Regions from separate parts of the Pseudomonas sp. DCB_BI genome, predicted to be linked through region 2. Evidence: riboswitches for the same ligand, from Rfam matches in the RefSeq annotation. Region 2 holds a riboswitch; the other holds the start of a gene.
The links. Region 2 has a riboswitch for thiamine pyrophosphate ahead of thiC (phosphomethylpyrimidine synthase ThiC). Riboswitches for the same ligand answer to the same signal wherever they lie in the genome.
Positions count from the first base shown of each region.

Region 1: it holds a riboswitch for thiamine pyrophosphate, as region 2 does, so the genes downstream of both, OO258_RS25550 (TenA family protein) here and thiC (phosphomethylpyrimidine synthase ThiC) in region 2, are expected to answer to the same signal.

Region 1 covers NZ_JAPFCG010000031.1:44,223-48,145, reverse strand. Annotated here, with positions in the region: gene codA (cytosine deaminase) at 1-119, opposite strand, end outside; gene tenA (thiaminase II) at 210-887, opposite strand; gene OO258_RS25550 (TenA family protein) at 884-1,531, opposite strand; TPP riboswitch at 1,610-1,724, opposite strand; gene OO258_RS25545 (Ig-like domain-containing protein) at 1,976-3,923, shown strand, end outside.
Region 2 covers NZ_JAPFCG010000021.1:22,967-26,889, forward strand. Annotated here, with positions in the region: gene thiC (phosphomethylpyrimidine synthase ThiC) at 43-1,923, opposite strand; TPP riboswitch at 2,079-2,185, opposite strand; gene OO258_RS21355 (TolC family outer membrane protein) at 2,346-3,779, shown strand; gene OO258_RS21360 (S8 family serine peptidase) at 3,914-3,923, opposite strand, start outside.

The DNA.
Region 1 (3,923 bases), on a different contig from region 2:
TCATTGCCAACAACAGCCACCACGTCGGCCTGAGGCACGATGGCGGCGATGCGCGCGCCATCGAGCTCGATGCGGAACAGGCCATCTTTGCCGCGCAGGCGTGCGTTGATGATATTCATGCTGTTACTCCTTGCCGTGGGCTTCGCTCATGCACGATAGCAGCATGGCGACCGCCCCATGCAAATCCTGAACAAGGCGTGAAGCCGCTGCTATCCCTGCCGGGGGCAGGCGGCGTCCAGGCCCATTTGCCAGAAATCAGCCTCCAGGCTGGAGGCCTGGCCAAAAATCCCAACCAGCTCGGCGAAGCGCTGCTCGGTCATGCTCCGCGCCGCCAGTTCATCCAGCTGCTTGCGCGCTGCCGCTGCCACGGCCTGGTAACCCTCCCCGGCATATTCGCCAATCCATTCGCGATACGGATGGCTGCTCAAGTCACCGATCCGCTCGGCCAGGTTCCGACCGATCTCGGCATAGCCAACCACGCAAGGTGCCAGTGCCACGTGCAGCTCCAGCAGGTCTCCGGCAGCGCCGCAGTCCAGCACGTAGCGGGTGTATGCCACGGTGGCCTGGTGCTCGGGCGCCGCCTCGATATCGGCCTGGCTCAGCCCCCAGCGTGCGCACAGGCGCAGGTGAAGCTCGGTTTCATCAAGGATCGCCGACAACGTGGCCTGCGCGGCGCGGATGTCGGCCGGGCGGCGGCTTTTGTAGGCGGCCAGCGCCCAGGCGCGGGCGAACTGGACCAGAAACAGGTAATCCTGCACCAGGTAGGTCCGAAACGCATCCTCGTCCAGCGTGCCCTCGCCCATTTGCCGCACGAAGTCATGATCCACGTAGCGGCTCCACTGCTGTGTGGCAGCGGCCTTGAGGCGTTCGAAGATATCCATGCTCATTTGCCCTCCGGGTACACGGCGTCGAAGAACGCCAGTTCAAGGGCCACGGTGCGTTGGTAGAAGTCAGTTGCCAGCGCCGCCTCCTGCGGGCCGACGCGGTCCAGTTCGGCTTGCAGGAAAGCGACGAAGGCCTGGAATGCCGGGTTATCGTGCAGGGTGATCCACTCGGCATGGATGAAATGTTCCGGCAGGGGTTTTGGCGCCTTCAGCGCCCAGTCCAGGTAAAGGCCTTCGGCAACATTGAGTACCGCCAGCGCCGCCGCATAGGACCGGGTGGCTGCCGCTTCGCGCATGATCGCCTTGAACCCTGCGGTTGGCAGGGTATCGGCCGGTTCGCTGCGTTGTGCCGGGCTTACGTCCAGTGCCTCGAATGCGCGCAGGAAGTAGGTGTTCTCGTCGCTGGAGATCATTCCGGCAAAGCGGCCGAAACGCAGGCGCGCCTCGAAGGTGTCGGCGGTGGCGATGGCGGCGCCCAACAGGGTCAGGAAGCTGTCGAGGAAGCGGTGGTCCTGCACCAGGTAATCAACCATGACCGGGTCGGGCAGGCTGCCATCGCACAATTGGGTCACGAAACGGTGCCCGACGGCCGCCGACCAGGTGGGTTCGCTCTGCTGGCGCAGGGACTGGCTGAAACGTTCGGTCATGTTGCTGTCCTTGATGAAATTGACAGCGAGACCGTTGAAATTGGCATGGACAGGCCTCGCAGTGAGGCCGGCAAAAAGGCAGGTAATGAATCCCATCCCTTCGCCGGCATGATCCGGATCAGGTTCGAAGGGTCACCGCGCTGCAGCGCTCAGCAGTTTCTCAGCCCGTTGCCGGGCTCCCCTTGGTGGCGTTCAGATATACCGCAGGGCGCCCCCGCTGTCACTAGCCTGCGCACCCAAACCCTGGGGATTGGGGCCCCGCTAATGGGGACCTGTCCCCATTCTTGACGCCCTTTTATTTAGCGCGCATCAGTCGCCGCAAGGATTTGTTTAACAAAGCATTACAAAAATATCGGTTGGCACAGCCGTTGCTCGTGGCCCTTTAACCGGGCAAAACGCCATCGATGGCTTTACGCCATGCAGCCGCGAGTGAGGCATAAAGCAATGAAAACACCTGCCGTCATCCATCCAGCTAGGCACGCATTCCAGCTGTCCTCTGCCACTGCGCTGATGCTCAGCCTCGGGCTGATCACGGCCATGGCATCTTCCCTTGATGACAACAGCCAGCCATCGCCGACCGACCCGTCGGCGTATACCGACCAACCCGCTGACCCAACCACTGCACTGCTCAACCTGAACACCTTGCCCGAGGCTAATGAAGGCTCGCTGGAGCTGACAGATGGCGCGTACGGCGATCGCAACACAGTCACTACCGACAACGTGTTGCCGCCGGCGCTGCAAACCTCGGACAAATACCCCACCAACGGCAAACCCAGCCCATTGTTCGGCGCCCAGCCGTTCACCCAGCAACTGCTGCTGTTCGAGGAATTCGGCACGGAAAAACTCGACCCCACGCTGCCGCCGCCAAGCCTGACATTCCCGGTGCCTACCCTTGGCGCAGCACCCGCTCAGGACCCTGACAAGGTGGCCCGCAGCGGCCCCAGCGGCACTGCCCTGGAGGCCTTCCTCAAGCAACCTGGCCTGTACCCGTTCCCTACCCAGTATTCCAATGTGCTCGATCGCAACCCCTGGAAGGCGCAGATCGAGATGTTTCTCAACCGCCAACCAGTCGGTTCGCCGGCAGAGGGACGGCCACCAGGAAAAGGCTGGTCGCACCAGCGCTGGAACGAGTTCTACCCACAGGCAGCATTCAAGACCGCGCAGGCCGGTGCGCGCATCAACCTCGGCCTGCGCGACCGTAAACAACTGCACAACTACGCGGTTGGGGAGTTCGCGCCCGGCGGCCTGTACTACCAGACATCCGACATCCCCACCACGCTGGGTACCACCAAAGGCATCGACACCCGCTTCCACCCAAGCATGCCGCTGCAAAACCACAAGTCGGTCTGGACCTTCGACGGCACCTTCCCGCCCAAGCTGCTGATGGTGCGCTACGGCCAGCCAGTGCTGATGCGCCATTACAACGCCCTGCCGATCGACCCGTCGGCCAACGGCGGGTTTGGCCTGCACACCCTCTCCACCCACGAGCATAACGGCCACTCGCCGGCCGAGAGCGATGGCTTTGCCAACGCCTATTTCTTCCCCGGTCAGTACTATGACTACCGCTGGCCGGTGCAGCTGGCCGGCTATGACACCATCAACACCCGTGCCCAGGACCCGCGTGCCGCCTTCCCCTGCTCCCCGGGTGAAACCCTGTTCGTCAACGACGCCTCGCCGGGCCTGAAAACCTGCGAAAACGGTAGCATCAAGATTCGTGGTGACTGGCGCGAAACCATGAGTACCCACTGGTTCCACGACCACATGATGGATTTCACGGCGCAGAACGTCTACAAGGGCAACGCCGTAATGATGAACTACTACAGCGCTCTGGACCGCGGCAACGAAGCACTGCAGGACGGCGTGAACCTGCGCTTCCCCAGCGGCTCGTCCATGCCGTGGGGCAACCGTGACTACGACGTCAACCTGGTGATCGCTGACAAGGCCTGGGATGCCAATGGTCAACTGTGGTTCAACCCCTTCAATACCGACGGCTTCCTCGGTGACCAGATCCTGGTCAACTGGCAGTACCAGCCCCGGCTCAAGGTACGCGCACGCAGCTATCGCTTCCGTATCCTCAATGGCTCGGTGTCGCGCTACTTCAAGTTTGCCGTGGTACGCGAGATCGCCGGTAGCAGCGGTGAGTTCAAGGGCCCGACTGGCTCCAACCTGTCCTATGCACGGGTGCCGTTCCACATGATCGCCAACGACGGCAACATCATGGAACACGCTGTGCCGTTCGACGGTTCCATGGACCTCAACGGCGACGGCAACCTTCAGGACAGCAACGGCATCCTGCCGCTGCAAGGCATCGCCGAGCGCTACGACATCATCATCAATTTCGCCAAGAACGGGATCAAGGCGGGCGACAAGCTGTACTTCGTCAACCTGATGG
Region 2 (3,923 bases):
ATTCGCGGGCCAAGCCCGCTCCCACAAAGGAAAATGGCGTGCTTAGACTTTGTGGTACAGCTGGCTGCCTTCCTGGCGGAACCGCTCGGCCTGCTCGCGCATGCCTTGTTCGACCGTCACGTCCACGGCCTCGATCTTGGCGGCGTACTCACGCACTTCCTGGGTGATCTTCATCGAACAGAACTTCGGCCCGCACATCGAGCAGAAGTGCGCGACCTTGGCCGACTCCTTTGGCAGGGTCTCGTCGTGGTAGGCACGGGCAGTGTCCGGGTCCAGGCCGAGGTTGAACTGGTCTTCCCAGCGGAACTCGAAACGTGCCTTGGACAGGGCGTTGTCACGGATCTGGGCGCCCGGGTGACCCTTGGCAAGGTCGGCGGCATGTGCGGCGATCTTGTAGGTGATGATGCCGGTCTTGACGTCATCCTTGTTCGGCAGGCCCAGGTGCTCCTTGGGGGTGACGTAGCAGAGCATGGCGCAACCGAACCAGCCGATCATCGCCGCACCAATGCCCGAAGTGATGTGATCGTAGCCCGGGGCGATATCGGTGGTCAGCGGGCCGAGGGTGTAGAACGGCGCCTCGTCGCAGCACTCCAGCTGCTTATCCATGTTCTCCTTGATCAGCTGCATCGGCACGTGGCCAGGGCCTTCGATCATGCACTGCACATCGTGCTTCCAGGCGATCTTGGTCAGCTCGCCCAAGGTTTCCAGCTCACCGAACTGCGCGGCATCGTTGGCGTCGGCAATCGAGCCAGGGCGTAGGCCGTCACCCAGCGAGAAGCTGACGTCGTAGGCCTTCATGATTTCGCAGATTTCATCGAAGTGGGTGTACAGGAAGTTTTCCTTGTGGTGCGCCAGGCACCACTTGGCCATGATCGAGCCACCACGGCTGACGATGCCGGTGACACGCTTGGCGGTCAGCGGCACATAGCGCAGCAGCACACCAGCGTGGATGGTGAAGTAGTCCACACCCTGCTCGGCCTGCTCGATCAGCGTGTCGCGGAACAGCTCCCAGGTCAGGTCTTCGGCGACGCCATTGACCTTTTCCAGAGCCTGGTAGATCGGCACGGTACCGATCGGCACCGGCGAGTTGCGAATGATCCACTCGCGGGTTTCGTGGATGTGCTTGCCGGTGGACAGGTCCATGACCGTGTCAGAGCCCCAGCGTATCCCCCAGGTCAGCTTGGCCACTTCTTCCTCAATCGAGGAACCCAGGGCGCTGTTGCCGATGTTGCCATTGATCTTCACCAGGAAGTTGCGGCCGATGATCATCGGCTCCAGTTCCGGGTGGTTGATGTTGGCCGGGATGATCGCGCGGCCACGGGCGACTTCTTCGCGGACGAATTCGGGGGTGATTTCTTTGGGGATGTTGGCACCGAAGCTGTGGCCGGCATGCTGCTCGTCGAGCAAGCCGGCGGCACGGGCTTCCTGCAGCTTCATGTTTTCGCGGATGGCCACGTATTCCATCTCGGCGGTGATGATGCCCTGGCGGGCATAGTGCATCTGCGAGACGTTGGCACCGGCCTTGGCACGGCGCGGGTTACGCACGTGGGCAAAACGCAGCTTGGCCAGTTCGGCATCGTTCAGGCGCTGCTGGCCGAAGTCGGAGCTCAGGCCGTCCAGGCGCTCGGTGTCACCGCGGGCTTCGATCCAGGCCGAACGAACATCGCCCAGTCCCTTGCGCACATCGATGATGACATCGGGGTCGGTGTACGGGCCGGAGGTGTCGTAGACCAGCACCGGGGCGTTGGTTTCGCCACCAAAATCGGTCGGGGTATCGTCAAGGCTGATTTCACGCATGGGGACGCGGATATCCGGGCGCGAGCCTTCGACATAGATCTTGCGCGAACGGCGGAAGGGTTGCACGGACTGCTGATCGACTTGTGCCGATTCGCTGAGGTTGATCGCTTTTTCTTGTTTGGTCATCACAGGCTCTCCAGACGGCTTCCTAGCAGTGGAATGTCGGGGTGAACCTGAAAAAGCGCGGACGCACCCTGGATGGGTGCAGTGCCGGATAAGGGGGTGCCTGAAGCTGCATGCAGCTGCGACATTCCCGGACCTGGCACAAGAGGCTCCCCGGGAAGGCGAGCAATCTTGTTCCCTACGCAGGCGCTAACCTGATCAGGTTCAACGGGATCCGCACCTCTGCGATCTCAGCCTTTGCTTCAAGGCACCCCGACAAGAACATGCGCAGTCTAGACTGGAGTGGTCGGCAAAGCCAAGCGGGTAAATGCGCGGATGATGAAAGGCACACCGAGCGATTGTTGCCGGGTGCGCATGGCACTACACTGGCGCATCGCTCGATACTCAACAGTTCAGTAATTAAATTTCGTACAAGGATTGCCTCTATGCTGCGCAAACTCTCACTGGCGATAGCCGTGTCTTGTGCGTCCAACGGAATGGTCTGGGCAGCAGAGCTGCCCTCGACAGTCAGAACCGACCTGGTCAGCGTCTATCAGGAAGCGGTAGACAACAACGCCGATCTGGCTGCAGCACGCGCCGATTATGGCGCCCGCCGCGAAGTAGTGCCCCAGGCACGCGCCGGGCTGCTACCGAACCTGTCGGCCGATGCCGAAATGATGAACACCCGCACCAAGCTGGACGAGCCGTCCATCACCTCCAACCGCAGCGGCAACTCCTGGAGCGCGACCTTGGCCCAGCCAATCTTCCGCGCTGATCGCTGGTTCCAGCTGCAGGCAGCTGAAGCGGTCAACGAACAGGCAGCGCTGGAGCTGTCGGCGACTGAACAGAACCTGATCCTGCAAACCGCACAAAACTACTTTGCCGTCCTGCGCGCGCAGGACAACTTGGCCGCGACCAAGGCGGAGGAAGCCGCGTTCAAGCGCCAACTGGACCAGTCCAACGAGCGCTTCGATGTGGGCCTGTCGGACAAGACCGACGTGCTGCAATCCCAAGCCAGTTATGACACTGCACGGGCCAACCGGATTATCGCCGAGCGCCAGGTGCAGGATGCCTTCGAAGCGCTGGTCACCCTGACCAACCGTGAATACACCTCGATTCAAGGCGTGGTGCATACGCTGCCGGTGCAGGTACCCACGCCAAACGACGCCAAAGCCTGGGTCGAAACCGCCGGCCGCCAGAACCTCAACCTGCTGGCCACCAACTATGCGGTGTCTGCTGCCGAAGAGACACTGCGCCAGCGCAAGGCCGGCCATGCGCCGACCCTGGATGCTGTGGCCAAGTACCAGAAGGGTGACAACGACAGCCTCGGTTTTACCAACCCTTCACAACTGGGTGTGCGCTACAGCGGCGATGTCGAACAGACCAGCGTTGGCCTGCAGTTGAATATTCCGATCTACAGCGGCGGCCTGACCAGCTCGCAGGTACGCGAGGCTTACCAGCGCCTGAGCCAGAGCGAGCAACAGCGGGAAAGCCTGCGCCGTCAGGTCGTGGAAAACACCCGTAACCTGCACCGCGCGGTAAACACCGACGTGGAACAGGTACAGGCGCGCAAGCAGTCGATCATCTCCAACCAAAGCGCGCTGGAAGCTACCGAAATCGGTTACCAGGTTGGTACCCGCAACATCGTTGACGTGCTCGATGCCCAGCGTCAGCTGTACACCTCGGTGCGCGACTACAACAATAGCCGTTACGACTACATCCTCGACAACCTGAGCCTGAAGCAGGCAGCCGGCACCCTGAGCCCGCAAGACCTGCAGGACCTCAAGCGCTACCTGAAACCTGACTACAACCCGGACAAGGACTTCCTGCCGCCTGACCTGGCGGCGGCAGCGGCCAAAAACTTCGAGCGTAGGCCTTGAGGTAGGGGCTGGACCGTTCGCGGGCAAGCCCACTCCCACACGTGCCGTGCCAGGCCTGAATGCATGATGCACCTGTGAGAGCTGGCTTGCTGGCGATAGGCCGCCAATATCACTCCAAGCATGTACGACAACGCCTAGGCGGCT